Regions from separate parts of the Streptomyces sp. NPDC014676 genome, predicted to be linked through region 1. Evidence: predicted binding sites of a transcription regulator. Region 1 holds the regulator's gene; each other region holds the start of a gene.
The links. The regulator HrcA, encoded in region 1, represses chaperone genes, less so after heat shock. The targets are predictions, from matches to a motif close to TTNGCACTCNGNNNNNCNGAGTGCNAA.
Positions count from the first base shown of each region.

Region 2: the regulator HrcA is predicted to act here: its motif matches at 2,700-2,726, upstream of groES (co-chaperone GroES).
Region 3: the regulator HrcA is predicted to act here: its motif matches at 3,079-3,105, upstream of groL (chaperonin GroEL).

Region 1 is NZ_JBIBZI010000001.1:520,804-525,704, forward strand. Features, by position in the region: gene ACF1DX_RS02345 (DUF3097 domain-containing protein) at 150-956, opposite strand; gene ACF1DX_RS02350 (MBL fold metallo-hydrolase) at 991-1,725, opposite strand; gene hrcA (heat-inducible transcriptional repressor HrcA) at 1,896-2,912, shown strand; gene dnaJ (molecular chaperone DnaJ) at 2,912-4,048, shown strand; gene ACF1DX_RS02365 (nitronate monooxygenase) at 4,291-4,901, shown strand, end outside.
Region 2 is NZ_JBIBZI010000002.1:695,827-700,727, forward strand. Features, by position in the region: gene ACF1DX_RS07550 (hypothetical protein) at 1-273, opposite strand, end outside; gene groL (chaperonin GroEL) at 471-2,096, opposite strand; gene groES (co-chaperone GroES) at 2,245-2,553, opposite strand; gene ACF1DX_RS07565 (polysaccharide deacetylase family protein) at 2,855-3,652, opposite strand; gene ACF1DX_RS07570 (polysaccharide deacetylase family protein) at 3,649-4,578, opposite strand; gene ACF1DX_RS07575 (methyltransferase domain-containing protein) at 4,669-4,901, shown strand, end outside.
Region 3 is NZ_JBIBZI010000006.1:380,635-385,535, forward strand. Features, by position in the region: gene ACF1DX_RS19840 (NADH:flavin oxidoreductase) at 1-698, opposite strand, end outside; gene ACF1DX_RS19845 (hypothetical protein) at 857-1,210, shown strand; gene groL (chaperonin GroEL) at 1,293-2,915, opposite strand; gene ACF1DX_RS19855 (cold-shock protein) at 3,284-3,487, opposite strand; gene ACF1DX_RS19860 (ubiquitin-like small modifier protein 1) at 3,918-4,193, opposite strand; gene thrC (threonine synthase) at 4,314-4,901, opposite strand, start outside.

The sequences.
Region 1 (4,901 bases):
CCGGCCCCCGCTCCTCACACGCCGGAGGGGCTGCTTTTAGCCTGTCTGGGGGAGTTTGAGGACGAGGCCCGAAGGGCCGACAGGGGGTCTGGGGCGCAGCCCCAGGGACGGGACGGGAAGGGGGCGGCGGGGGCGAGGAACCGTGCCCCTCAGGACGGTGCAGTGACGAAGTCGATCAGTTCCTCCACGCGGCCCAGGAGCTGGGGCTCCAGGTCCCTGTACGACCGCACCGAGCCGAGGATCCGCTGCCACGCCTCCCCGGTGTTCGCCACGCGCCAGCCCAGCGCCCGGCACACCCCCGTCTTCCAGTCCTGACCGCGCGGCACCCGGGGCCACGCCTCGATGCCCACCGACGCCGGCTTCACCGCCTCCCAGACGTCGATGTACGGGTGACCCACCACCAGCGCGTGCTCACTCGTCACCGCCTCCGCGATCCGCCACTCCTTCGAGCCCGGCACCAGGTGGTCCACCAGGACGCCCAGCCGCGCGTCCGGGCCGGGGGAGAAGTCCTCGACGATCGACGGCAGGTCGTCGACACCCTCCAGGTACTCGACGACCACCCCCTCGATGCGCAGGTCGTCGCCCCACACCTTCTCCACCAGCTCCGCGTCGTGCCGCCCCTCGACGTAGATGCGCCCCGCGCGGGCCACCCGCGCCCGCGCGCCGGGGACGGCCACCGAGCCGGACGCCGTACGGGCGGGCCGCCGAGGACCGGCGGCCGGCCGCACCAACGTCACCACGCGCCCCTCCAGCAGGAAGCCCCGCGGCTCCAGCGGGAACACCCGGTGCTTGCCGAAGCGGTCCTCCAGCGTCACCGTGCCCGCCTCGCAGCGGATCACCGCGCCGCAGAAGCCGGTGCCGGGTTCCTCCACCACCAGGCCCGGCTCGGCCGCGACCTCGGGGACCGGCTGCGGTTTCTTCCACGGAGGGGTCAGATCGGCGGAGTACTGGCGCATTCTGACGACGATACGAGGAACGCGCCCGCCGTGATCAGTCCGACACGCCGAAACGGGCCGCCAGGGCGTCACGCTGACGGCGTACGAACGCCGCGTCCACCACCGCTCCGTGACCGGGGACGTACCGCGCGTCCTCGCCGCCCAGCTCCAGGAGCCGGTCCAGCGCGGCCGGCCAGTGCGACGGTACGGCGTCGGGGCCGGCCTGCGGTTCGCCCGACTCCTCGACCAGGTCGCCGCAGAACACCACCTCCGGATCACCGGGGACGAGGACCGCGAGATCGTGGGCGGTGTGCCCGGGACCCACGTTCGCCAGCAGGACCTGCCGGCCACCGACCGGGCCGAGGTCGAGCGTCCACTCGCCGGACACCGCGTGCCGCGGCGGGACCAGCGCGTCCACGGCCTCCTCCGCCACCCGCGCGTCCAGCCCCCACCGCACCGCGTCCGCGCGCAGCTCGGCACGCCCGCGCGCCGTCAGTACCGTCTCCATGCCCACCGCGCCGAACACCTCCGCGCCCGCGAACGCCGCCGCCCCGAGGACGTGGTCGAAGTGGGGGTGGGTGAGCGCGAGATGCGTCACACGGCGACCGGTGAGCGCCTGCGCCTGTGCCCGCAACCACGCGCCCTCGCCCAGCCCGGAACCCGCGTCGACGAGCAGCACGCCCTCCGCGCCCACGACGAGCCCCGCCGTGCAGTCCCACCCCGGCAGCCGGTACCGTCCCACCCCGGGCGCCACTTGCTCCCATCCCGACTCTTCCCAAGTCACGGTCATGACGGGACGCTATCGGGGACGACGCCGCCCGGCGCGACGGCGCGGGGACCGGCCTTGCCCGGTGCGTACCCCCCGGCCGTACACTGGGCGGGGAGGTCTGGCACTCGCGTGCGAAGAGTGCCAGGCGGACAGGGAAGGTACCGCGCTGAAGGCTTCTGGAGGTGTGCGCGATGCTCAGTGAACGCAGGCTCCAGGTGCTGCGCGCCATCGTCCAGGACTACGTGGGCACCGAGGAGCCCGTCGGCTCCAAGGCCCTCACCGAGCGGCACAACCTCGGCGTCTCCCCGGCCACCGTGCGCAACGACATGGCGGCCCTGGAGGACGAGGGCTTCATCGCCCAGCCGCACACCAGCGCCGGGCGCATCCCCACCGACAAGGGCTACCGGCTGTTCGTCGACAAACTGGCCGGCGTCAAGCCCATGAGCCCGCCCGAGCGGCGGGCCATCCAGAACTTCCTCGAGGGCGCCGTCGACCTCGACGACGTGGTGGCCAGGACCGTACGGCTGCTCGCGCAGCTCACCCGGCAGGTCGCCGTCGTGCAGTACCCGTCGCTGACCCGCTCCACGGTGCGGCACGTGGAACTGCTGTCCCTCGCCCCCGCGCGGCTGATGCTGGTGCTGATCACGGACACCGGGCGGGTCGAGCAGCGGATGGTCGACTGCCCGGCGCCGTTCGGCGAGTCGTCGCTGGCGGATCTGCGGGCGCGGCTCAACAGCCGGGTCGCCGGCCGCCGGTTCAGCGATGTGCCGAGCCTGGTCGAGGACCTCCCCGAGGCCTTCGAGGCGGACGACCGCGGTACGGTCTCGACGGTGCTCTCCACTCTCCTGGAGACGCTCGTCGAGGAGAACGAGGAGCGGCTGATGATCGGCGGCACCGCCAATCTCACCCGCTTCGGACATGACTTCCCTCTCGTGATCCGGCCCGTCCTGGAGGCGCTGGAGGAGCAGGTCGTGCTCCTCAAGCTGCTCGGTGAGGCGAAGGATCCGGGCGTGACCGTCCGTATCGGTCATGAGAACGCCCATGAGGGACTCAACTCCACGTCCGTCGTGTCGGTGGGCTACGGTTCGGGCGGCGAGGCTCTTGCCAAGCTCGGCGTGGTCGGACCGACCCGCATGGACTACCCGGGAACGATGGGAGCGGTACGCGCAGTGGCACGGTACGTCGGACAGATCCTGGCGGAGTCGTAGTGGCCACGGACTACTACGCCGTACTCGGCGTACGCCGCGACGCGTCGCAGGAGGAGATCAAGAAGGCCTTCCGGCGGCTCGCCCGCGAGCTGCATCCGGACGTCAATCCTGATCCCAAGACGCAGGAGCGGTTCAAGGAGATCAACGCCGCCTACGAGGTGCTGTCGGACCCGCAGAAGAAGCAGGTCTACGACCTCGGCGGCGACCCCCTCTCGCAGACCGGCGGCGCCGGCGCGGGCGGTTTCGGGGCCGGTGGCTTCGGCAACTTCTCCGACATCATGGACGCGTTCTTCGGCACGGCGTCGCAGCGCGGGCCGCGCTCGCGCACCCGCCGGGGCCAGGACGCGATGATCCGCATCGACGTCGAGCTCGACGAGGCCGCGTTCGGCACGACCAAGGACATCCAGGTCGACACGGCCGTCGTCTGCACGACGTGCAGCGGCGAGGGCGCGGCTCCGGGCACCACCGCGCAGACCTGTGACATGTGCCGCGGCCGCGGTGAGGTCTCGCAGGTCACGCGGTCCTTCCTGGGCCAGGTCATGACGTCCCGTCCCTGCCCGCAGTGCCAGGGCTTCGGCACGGTCGTCCCGACCCCGTGCCCGGAGTGCGCGGGCGACGGCCGCATCCGTTCCCGGCGAACCCTCACGGTCAAGATCCCGGCCGGTGTCGACAACGGCACCCGGATCCAGCTGGCCGGCGAGGGCGAGGTCGGGCCCGGCGGCGGTCCCGCCGGTGACCTGTACGTGGAGATCCACGAGCTGCCGCACGCGCAGTTCCAGCGGCGCGGCGACGACCTGCACTGCACGGTCACCATCCCGATGACCGCGGCGGCCCTCGGCACCAAGGTGCCGCTGGAGACGCTGGACGGTATGGAGGAGGTCGACATCCGGCCCGGCACCCAGTCCGGCCAGTCGATCCCGCTCCACGGCCGGGGCGTCACCCACCTGCGCGGCGGCGGCCGGGGCGACCTGATCATCCACGTCGAGGTCCAGACCCCGACCAAGCTCGACCCGGAACAGGAACGCCTGCTCCGCGAACTGGCCAAGCTCCGGGGCGAGGAACGGCCCACGGGGCAGTTCCAGCCGGGGCAGCAGGGGTTGTTCTCGCGGTTGAAGGATGCTTTCAACGGGCGTTGACCGGTTGGTGCCGGGTGTGCGGGGGGTGGTTTGCTGCCGGGGGTCCGGGGGTTGTCCCCCGGGCAGGCACAGTCAGTCGGGGCAGCAAGGGTTGTTCTCGCGGTTGAAGGATGCCTTCAACGGGCGTTGAGGCACGTGTTCGACGGGCGCTGACGCTGTCTCCGCCGTCCTGTCGAAAAGTGGCTTATGCCAAGGGGAAGGGCAGATTCGGTGTGGGGCGGGGGACGTGACAACATGCCGTCATGTCCTCCGTACTGACCGATATCTGCCCGCACCCGATCGTGCAGGCACCCATGGCGGGCGGTGTCTCCGTGCCGCAGCTCGCCGCGGCCGTGTCCGAGGCGGGCGGGCTCGGTTTCCTGGCCGCCGGGTACAAGACCGCGGACGGGATGTACCAGGAGATCAAGCAGCTACGGGGACTGACCTCCCGGCCCTTCGGCGTCAACCTCTTCCTCCCGCAGCCGGAGACGGCCGACCCGGCCGCCGTCGGCGTCTACGCCCACCAGCTGGCCGGCGAGGCCGCCTGGTACGAGACCCGGCTCGGTGATCCCGACAGCGGCCGGGACGACGGCTACGACGCCAAACTCGCCGTGCTGCTGGACAACCCGGTGCCGGTGGTGTCGTTCCACTTCGGCGTGCCGGCCCGCGAGGTCCTGGACTCCCTGCGCCGCGTGGGTACGTTCACGCTGGTCACCGCCACGACCGCGGAGGAGGCCCAGGCCGTGGAACGGGCCGGCGCGGACGCGGTGATCGCGCAGGGCGTAGAGGCCGGCGGCCATCAGGGCACCCACCGGGACGTCCCGGAGACGGACGGCTCCGGCGTCGGACTGCTCTCCCTCGTCGCCCAGGTCCG
Region 2 (4,901 bases), on a different contig from region 1:
GAAGTCGGCGGTCCGGCGCACCTTCAGGGGCTTGGTCGTGCCGGTCACGCGGGTGACCGGCACGATGCCGGGGCCCTGTGCCAGTGAGGCCAGGGGGCGTTCCGTGCCGCCTCCGCCGAGCCAGCACCCCCGCAGGTACGCCTCGGCCATGGCGCCGAGGTTCAGCTCGGCCGGCGGTGTCGTCCGGCCGCCTCTGCGCAGCCCGGCCTCGGTGAGTTCCACGGTCCGCGCCAACGGGTTGCGGGACCGTTCCCCGTAGAGCACCTGGTTCATCCCGTCCCCCCTCCTGTTCCGACTGCCGTGGGGAAGGACCGCGCGGGCCGTGGCGCGGTTCCGCGATCAGCCGTCCGGCGTGCTCCGTCCGCCGTGCACCGCGCGCCGTCCGCCGTACGGCCGCGAGCACGGCGAAGGCCCGGCACCCCGCGTGCGGGGTGCCGGGCCTTCGCTCAGGTTCTGGTGACCTTACGTCGTCAGTGGGAGTGGCCGTGGCCGTGGCCCGCGGCGGCCGGCTCTTCCTCTTCCTTCTTCTCGACGACCAGGGTCTCGGTCGTGAGCAGCAGGGAGGCGATGGAGGCGGCGTTCTCCAGGGCGGAGCGGGTCACCTTGACCGGGTCGATGACGCCGGCCTTGACCAGGTCGCCGTACTCGCCGGTGGCGGCGTTGTAGCCGCTGCCCTTCTCGAGCTCGGCGACCTTGGAGACGATGACGTAGCCCTCCAGGCCGGCGTTCTCGGCGATCCAGCGCAGCGGCTCGACGGCGGCCTTGCGGACGACCGCGACACCGGTGGCCTCGTCGCCGGTCTTGTCGAGGTTGCCCTCGAGGACCTTGACGGCGTGGACCAGAGCGGAGCCACCACCGGAGACGATGCCCTCCTCGACCGCGGCGCGGGTCGCGGAGATGGCGTCCTCCAGACGGTGCTTCTTCTCCTTCAGCTCCACCTCGGTGGCGGCGCCGACCTTGATGACGCACACGCCGCCGGCGAGCTTCGCGAGGCGCTCCTGGAGCTTCTCGCGGTCCCAGTCGGAGTCGGTGGTCTCGATCTCGGCCTTGATCTGGCCGACGCGACCGGTCACGTCCTCCTTGTTGCCGCCGCCGTCGACGATCGTGGTGTCGTCCTTGGTGACGGTGACGCGGCGGGCGGAGCCCAGCACGTCCAGGCCGACCTGGTCGAGCTTGAGGCCGACCTCCTCGGAGACGACCGTGGCGCCGGTGAGGACGGCCATGTCCTGCAGCATCGCCTTGCGGCGGTCACCGAAGCCGGGGGCCTTGACGGCGACCGCGTTGAAGGTGCCGCGGATCTTGTTGACGACCAGGGTCGACAGGGCCTCGCCCTCGACGTCCTCGGCGATGATCAGCAGCGGCTTGGAGGCGTTGGCCTGGATGACCTTCTCCAGCAGCGGCAGCAGCTCCGCGATGGAGGAGATCTTGCCCTGGGTGATCAGGATGTACGGGTCGTCGAGGACGGCCTCCATACGCTCCTGGTCCGTGACGAAGTACGGCGACAGGTAGCCCTTGTCGAAGGCCATGCCCTCGGTGAAGTCCAGCTCCAGGCCGAAGGTGTTGGACTCCTCGACGGTGATGACACCGTCCTTGCCGACCTTGTCCATCGCCTCGGCGATGAGCTCGCCGACCTGCTGGTCCTGGGCGGACAGCGCGGCGACGGCGGCGATGTCGGACTTCTCGTCGATCGGGCGGGCCGAGGCGAGCAGGTCCTCGGAGACCGCGGCGACGGCCGCGTCGATGCCCTTCTTCAGCAGCGCCGGGGAGGCACCGGCGGCGACGTTCTTCAGGCCCTCGCGGACCAGCGCCTGGGCCAGCACGGTGGCGGTGGTCGTACCGTCACCCGCGATGTCGTTGGTCTTGGTCGCCACCTCCTTCACCAGCTGCGCGCCGAGGTTCTCGTACGGGTCCTCGATCTCGACCTCGCGGGCGATCGTGACACCGTCGTTGGTGATGGTGGGGGCGCCGAACTTCTTGTCGATGACGACGTTGCGGCCCTTCGGACCGATCGTCACCTTCACCGTGTCGGCAAGCTTGTTGACGCCGCGCTCGAGGGCGCGACGGGCGTCCTCGTCGAACTTCAGGATCTTCGCCATGGCAGCGGGAGCCCTCTCGGAATTCTGGGTGAAATCACTGCGCCCCGGGCGCCCGGTCCTTGTCGGATGCTGGGGCCAGGGGCGCAGTGGTTCGAGCAAAAGTGCTTGCTACGAGGTCGGGTCGTCCGGGGTGACCCCCGGATCTCCCTTACTTCTCGACGATCGCGAGGACGTCGCGGGCCGAGAGGACGAGGTACTCCTCGCCGTTGTACTTGACCTCGGTGCCGCCGTACTTGCTGTACAGAACGACGTCGCCGACCTTCACGTCGAGTTCGACGCGCTTGCCGTCCTCGATGCGGCCCGGACCGATGGCCAGGACGACGCCCTCCTGGGGCTTCTCCTTGGCGGTGTCCGGAATGACCAGGCCCGAAGCCGTGGTCTGCTCGGCGTCGAGCGGCTGGACCACGATGCGGTCCTCGAGCGGCTTGATGGCAACCTTGGAGCTGGCGGTCGTCACGATCCGACCTCCCCCTTCGGAGATCTCACGGGGTTAACTGTCTGAGGTGGCGACCAGGTGGATCCGTCGTCGCGGGTGCCGGACCTGCCCGTCGCGTGTTTGGCACTCTCCAGGGGGGAGTGCCAGACCTGAGACTATGACTGCGATTAGCACTCGGTCAAGCGGAGTGCCAATTGCCGGCGGCGCGTCGTGGGGTGGGGGCGTTGTTCACACCGGGGTGTGGAGCTTGCCCGTGTTGTGGTGACCGTCCACTGGGGGCTGCGCCCCCAGGTCCCCCTTCGGCCCTGAACGGGCCTCGTCCTCAAACTCCCCCAGAGGGGGCACCCCCAGACGGGCTGAGGGGTGAGCGGTGCTCGCCAGGAACCGCCGACGGGCCGATGCGGCCGACGTAGTCCTCCAGCCTGTCCACTTTCAGACCCCGTTCCTCCAGCTCCCCCAGCAGCCGTGTCGTCCGTTCCGTCAGTGACAGCGGCGGGGCCTCGCCCGACGGTACGGCGATGATGTCGCCGGGGGCCGGGTGGTGGGGGCCGTCGGTGTACGTCAGGTGGCCGTCGGGTTCCAGGGTGGCCCGCCACAGGACCACCGTCTCGATGCCGCAGTCGGCGGCGGCCCGCAGGGTGGTGGTGTCGTACGTGCCGTAGGGCGGGCGGAAGAGGCGGGGGCGGACGCCGAAGCGGGACGTGAGCTTGCGTTGCTGGCCGCAGATCTCGGCGCGCTGGCCGGCGTACGGCAGGCCGCGCAGGGCGGGATGGTCGAGGGTGTGGTTCTGCAGGCTCGCGCCGACCGAGCGCAGGCGGGCGAAGTGCGCGTATCCGGGGCCGGCCACCGTGTCCGTGAGGAACAGGCTGACGGGGAGCCGGCGCTCGCGCACCAGGTCGATGAAGCGGGGGTCGCGTTCGGCGCCGTCGTCGTAGGTGAGGAAGACGACCCTGTCGCGGGTGGGGACGCGGTCGACGACGGGCGGGAGGGCACCGGCCTCCGGCGCCGGGCCGGCTCCGGGGGACCGGCGGCCCGCACCGTCGCCCGCCCCCTCCCCCGTACCGCATCCGGCGATCGCGGCCAGCAACAGGGCGACGGCGGCCAGGAGACGGACCCTCACAGGTAGTCCTCCAGGCGGGCCACCGCGTACCCCTCCGCCGTGACCTTGTCCAGGAAGCGGCGGATCATGTCCGGCATCGTGCCCTTCCAGTCCTCGCGGCCCCGGAAGTGGGTGAGGACGATGTCGCCGGGGTGCAGGTCGCGGTCCCACTCGCGGTACTCCCAGTGGTCGACGAAGACCTCCTCGTTCCAGAGGGGGACGTGGGTGATCCCGCAGGACTTCGCGGCGCGCAGGGTGGCCTTGTCGTAGTTGCCGTAGGGCGGGCGGAAGAGGACGGGGCGCTCGCCGTAGCGCTCCTCGATGACCTCCTGCATGCCGCAGATCTCGCGCTTCTGGCGGGCGTAGGACAGGGCCGGCAGGTAGGGGTGGCGGAGGGTGTGGTTGTGCAGGGCGACGCCCCGGTCCCGCATCTCCTTGAAGTAGCCGTAGTCCTCCTTGACGAGGTAGTCGCTGAGGAAGGCGCTGTACGGGATCTTCAGCTCGCTCATCATCCGCAGGAACGCGGGGTCCTTCTCGGCGCCGTCGTCGATGGTGAGGAAGAGGATCCTCTCGTCGGTGGGGACGGTGGTGAAGACCGGGGGGAGTTCCAGGCGGCGGTGGCCGTCGACCTCGAAGCCGTCGCGGGTGGTGATCCTGGGCTTCTTCGCCGGGGGCGACGGGGCGGTCAGGGGCACCTTCTTCAGTCCCCAGCGCTTCGCGGCGGCGACCCGCGCGGTGTGCGCCGCGCGCAGCCGGGTGGCGTAGGCGTCGAGCGCGCGGGCCGGGGGCGCCTTCAGGGGCTGCTGGCCGCCCGCCGGTTCGACCCGGGCGCCACCGTCGCCGCCCGGTCCGCAGCCGGAGGCGAGGGAGGCGAGAGCGAGTACCGCGAGGCCGATCCGTACACCACCGAACGGCCACCTTTTATCGTTTTGTCCTACTGCTCGCATGGTGCCGGATCCTCGCAGTCCGCCACCGGGAACCCGGCCCGACACCGCGGCCGGAGGCACACGGTCCACCGACTGGCCCACAATGACCCGGTGAACCACCTCGCCCCCCTCCTCACCCCCGAAGGCCGCGCCCTCCTCGACGAGGTCCGCGACACCGACCCGGCGCACGAACTCGCCGTCGCCACCCGGCTGCGCCGCGAGCACCCCGCCGACCTGGTGTCGGCCGCGCTCGGCCAGGCGCGGCTGCGGCAGCGCGCGGTGGCCAAGTTCGGGGCGGAGGACGCGCGGCGGATGTTCTTCACGCCCAACGGGGTGGAGCAGTC
Region 3 (4,901 bases), on a different contig from region 1:
CGGAAGACGACCGGGAACTCGGGCGACACGGCGTCGCGCACCGCCGCCACGATCTCCGCCGCGAACCGCGCGCGGGCCACCGGGTCGCCGCCGTAGGCGTCGGTGCGGCGGTTGGTGCCGGACCACAGGAACTGGTCGATGAGGTAGCCGTGGGCGCCGTGCAGCTCCACGCCGTCGAAGCCGATGCGCTCGGCGTCGGCGGCGGCCCGCGCGAAGGCGCCGACGACATCGTCGATGTCGGCCTGCGTCATCGCCTCGCCCTTGCCCTCGGTGCCGTCCGTGCGCACCCCGGACGGACCGACCGCCGGAGCCTCCGGGTACGGCGCCTGGCCCTGCTCGCGGACCATGCCGATGTGCCAGAGCTGCGGCACGATCGTGCCGCCCGCCGCGTGCACCGCCTCGGCGACCTTCGCCCAGCCCGCGAGCTGCTCCTCCCCGTGGAACCGCGGCACCCGGTCGCTCTGCCCGGCCGACTCGTGGCCGACGTACGTGCCCTCGGTGACGATCAGACCGACACCGGCCGCGGCACGACGGGAGTAGTACGACACCACGTCCTCACCGGGCACACCGCCCGGCGAGAACATCCGGGTCATCGGCGCCATGGCGATGCGGTTGGGGACGGTCAGGCCGTTGATCGTGACGGGCCGGGAGAGAATCGCGGCCGCTCGGGCGGCGGTGTCCGGGGCGGTGACGGTCACGTGGGGGCTCCTTCGCTTCGAATACCGGTCGGTATGTGTACGTGCATTAAATGCACGTACAGTGCCAACCGGGAAGCGAGGAGGGGCATTCCCCTTCGGGCCCCGGGCGTGACTCCGGTCACGGGACGCCTTCCCGCGCACCGGGGTACGGTCGCCCGGTGAGAACACGCCTTCTGCGTTTCGGCCTCTACGCGGACGACGAAGGGCTGGCGTGGGCCGGCTCGGTCGTCGACCGGGCCATGGCGCCCCGGAGCGCCCGGATCGTCGGCCGGGACGTCGTCCGCACGCTCCCCGGCAGCGGGATGACGACCGCCGACCTCTACGACCACCTGGCGGAACAGTGGGCCTGGGAGCACCCGGGCCGAAGCGGCGGCGCACGGGAACCGGTCGAGCTGCGCGTCCGCCTGGTGTGCTCGCTGCGGACCTGGCGGGCGGTCCGCAAGGCGGTGCTGCGGGGTCTGTGCCCGCAGGGCACGGCACCGCACGTCTGCCGCGTGCCGTGGTGCGCCTGAAACGCCCGAGGGCGGCACCCCCTGTCGGAACAGGGGGTGCCGCCCTCGGGCGTACGACGGACGGATCCGATCCTCGAAGGGATCAGAAGTCCATGTCACCGCCCGGCATGCCGCCGCCGGCCGGGGCCGCGGCCTTCTCCGGCTTGTCGGCGATGACGGCCTCGGTGGTGAGGAACAGCGCGGCGATGGAGGCGGCGTTCTGCAGCGCGGAACGGGTCACCTTCGCCGGGTCGATGATGCCCTCGGCGATCATGTCGACGTACTCGCCGGTCGCGGCGTTCAGGCCGTGGCCGACGGGCAGGTTGCGCACCTTCTCGACGATGACGCCACCCTCGAGACCACCGTTGACGGCGATCTGCTTGAGCGGGGCCTCCAGGGCGAGCTTCACGGCGTTGGCGCCGGTCGCCTCGTCACCCTCGAGGTCCAGCTTCTCGAAGACCGTGGAGGCCTGGAGCAGGGCCACGCCACCACCGGCGACGATGCCCTCCTCGACGGCCGCCTTGGCGTTGCGCACGGCGTCCTCGATGCGGTGCTTGCGCTCCTTGAGCTCCACCTCGGTGGCGGCACCGGCCTTGATGACCGCGACACCGCCGGCGAGCTTCGCCAGGCGCTCCTGCAGCTTCTCGCGGTCGTAGTCCGAGTCGCTGTTCTCGATCTCGGCGCGGATCTGGTTCACGCGGCCCTGGACCTGGTCGGCCGAGCCCGAACCGTCGACGATGGTGGTCTCGTCCTTGGTGATGACCACCTTGCGGGCCTTGCCCAGCAGGTCGAGGGTGGCGTTCTCCAGCTTGAGGCCGACCTCCTCGGAGATGACCTCGCCGCCCGTGAGGATGGCGATGTCGCCGAGCATGGCCTTGCGGCGGTCGCCGAAGCCCGGGGCCTTGACGGCGACGGACTTGAAGGTGCCGCGGATCTTGTTGACGACCAGGGTCGACAGGGCCTCGCCCTCGACGTCCTCGGCGATGATCAGCAGCGGCTTGCCCGACTGCATGACCTTCTCCAGGAGCGGGAGCAGGTCCTTGACGTTGGAGATCTTGGAGTTCGCGATCAGGATGTACGGGTCGTCGAGGACGGCCTCCATACGCTCCATGTCGGTGGCGAAGTACGCCGAGATGTAGCCCTTGTCGAAGCGCATACCCTCGGTGAGCTCCAGCTCCAGACCGAAGGTCTGGGACTCCTCGACGGTGATGACGCCTTCCTTGCCGACCTTGTCCATGGCCTCGGCGATCAGCTCGCCGATCTGGGTGTCGGCGGCGGAGATGGAGGCCGTGGAGGCGATCTGCTCCTTGGTCTCGACGTCCTTCGCCTGCTCCAGCAGGGCACCGGAGACGGCCTCGACGGCCTTCTCGATACCGCGCTTCAGGGCCATCGGGTTGGCGCCGGCGGCCACGTTGCGCAGACCCTCGCGCACCAGGGCCTGGGCGAGGACGGTCGCGGTGGTCGTACCGTCACCGGCGACGTCGTCCGTCTTCTTGGCGACTTCCTTGACCAGCTCGGCGCCGATCTTCTCGTACGGGTCCTCGAGCTCGATCTCCTTGGCGATGGACACACCATCGTTGGTGATCGTGGGGGCGCCCCACTTCTTCTCGAGGACGACGTTGCGGCCCTTGGGGCCGAGCGTCACCTTGACGGCGTCCGCGAGCTGGTTCATGCCGCGCTCGAGGCCGCGCCGCGCCTCCTCGTCGAACGCGATGATCTTGGCCATGTGAAGTGGTCCCTCCAGGACTGGGGGTGATTCCTTCGGACCGCGCCCGCGCCCGCGACGGACGGCTCGCCGACCCCGTGGTTCCTTGCCCCACACGGCCCGCGGGCCTCACCGACCCGGTCCTTCGTTGTCACTCTCACCTTCAGAGTGCTAACGCCAATGATTAGCACTCGACCCATGCGAGTGCAAGCGCCCATGGGGAGTACACGGGGGCGCCCGGCCACCCGCGGACGCCCCTCGGCCGCCCGCGGACACGGTTCAACCACCCACGGGCACCGCTCGGCCGCCCGCGGGCACGGCGAAGGGCCCGCACCCCTGAGGGGTGCGGGCCCTTCGCCGGCAGAAGATGCTTGCGGCTGGTAGCGCGTTCAGGCGCTGAGACGAACCATGTCGGCCTGTGGGCCCTTCTGACCCTGCGAGATCTCGAACTCGACCCGCTGGCCTTCTTCGAGGGTGCGGTAGCCGTCCATCTGAATCGCGCTGTAGTGGACGAAAACATCCGCACCACCGTCGACCGCGATGAAGCCGTACCCCTTCTCCGCGTTGAACCACTTGACGGTGCCCTGAGCCATGCCTAACTCCCCTATTACTGGCCCTTGCACAGATCCGCACTTCGCGGATCCGGGTCAGACCTCACCCCCCAACGGTTGGGGGCGTGCGCCGGAACGCGTCGACCGCGGCTGAATGTATCTGTCCAACTGCCGTCTGCAACAGGTCAATCGGACGAGAAATCTGGACGACGCCGGTCCGGAATGTGGCGAGAATTCGCCTTAATCCAGGGCAAGTCGGGCCACGCAAAGGCCGCAAATGCCGCGGAGAGTGCCCGCACTTTGGCTACATCCAGTCGGGCCCGCGGCAGGAATTCAGTGTTTCCGATCAAGAGATCAGGAGCGCTTTCCCCAACTCTACCGCGCTCAATCCCATGGAATTGCCCCCTCCGCTTCTCTCACGGAGGGGGCCGCATCCTCAACGTTCGGTCATCGTCATTACCGAAGGTAATGATCAGCCGCCGGCCACCGCCGGAATGATCGACACGCCGGCCCCGTCCGGGGTGGCCGTCTCGAGCCCCTGCTCGAACCGCACGTCGTCGTCGTTGACGTAGACGTTCACGAACCGCCGCAGCTTGCCCTGGTCGTCCAGCACCCGGGCGGCGATCCCGGTGTGGTTCTTCTCCAGGTCCGAGATGACCTCGCCGAGGGTGGCCCCCTCGGCGGCGACCTCGGCCTGCCCACCGGTGTAAGTACGCAGGATGGTAGGGATTCGAACAGTAACGCTCACTTTGAAACCTCCGGTCAGGTGACGTACCCAGGGGCGCGGGGCTGTATTGATATGCGGCTACCGCCGCGTGGGCGCGACCAGCCCCCATCGGCCCGCGGACGAGAACGGTGAGAAGGGCCCCTAGGCGAGTCCGGCCTCACGGAACGACTCAAGGCTCGGACGGATCGTCGCAGTCATCCCCGTGCCGGCCACCGCGTCCAACGTCTTCAGACCATCCCCGGTGTTGAGCACGACCGTGGTCAGAGACGGGTCGAGCACCCCGCTCTCAAGCAGCTTCTTCGTCACGCCGACCGTGACACCCCCCGCGGTCTCCGCGAAGATCCCCTCGGTGCGCGCCAGCAACTTGATCGCATCGACGATCTGCCCGTCGTTCACGTCCTCCACCGCCCCGCCCGTCCGGCGGGCGATGTCCAGCACGTACGGCCCGTCCGCCGGGTTCCCGATCGCCAGCGACTTGGCGATCGTGTCCGGCTTCTGCGGACGGACGACGTCGTGCCCCGCCTTGTAGGCGGTGGACACCGGCGAGCACCCCTCGGCCTGCGCGCCGAAGATCTTGTACGGCCTGTCCTCGACCAGCCCCAGCTTGATCAGCTCCTGCAGCCCCTTGTCGATCTTCGTGAGCTGCGAGCCGGACGCGATCGGGACGACGATCTGGTCCGGGAGCCGCCAGCCGAGCTGCTCGCAGATCTCGTACGCGAGGGTCTTGGA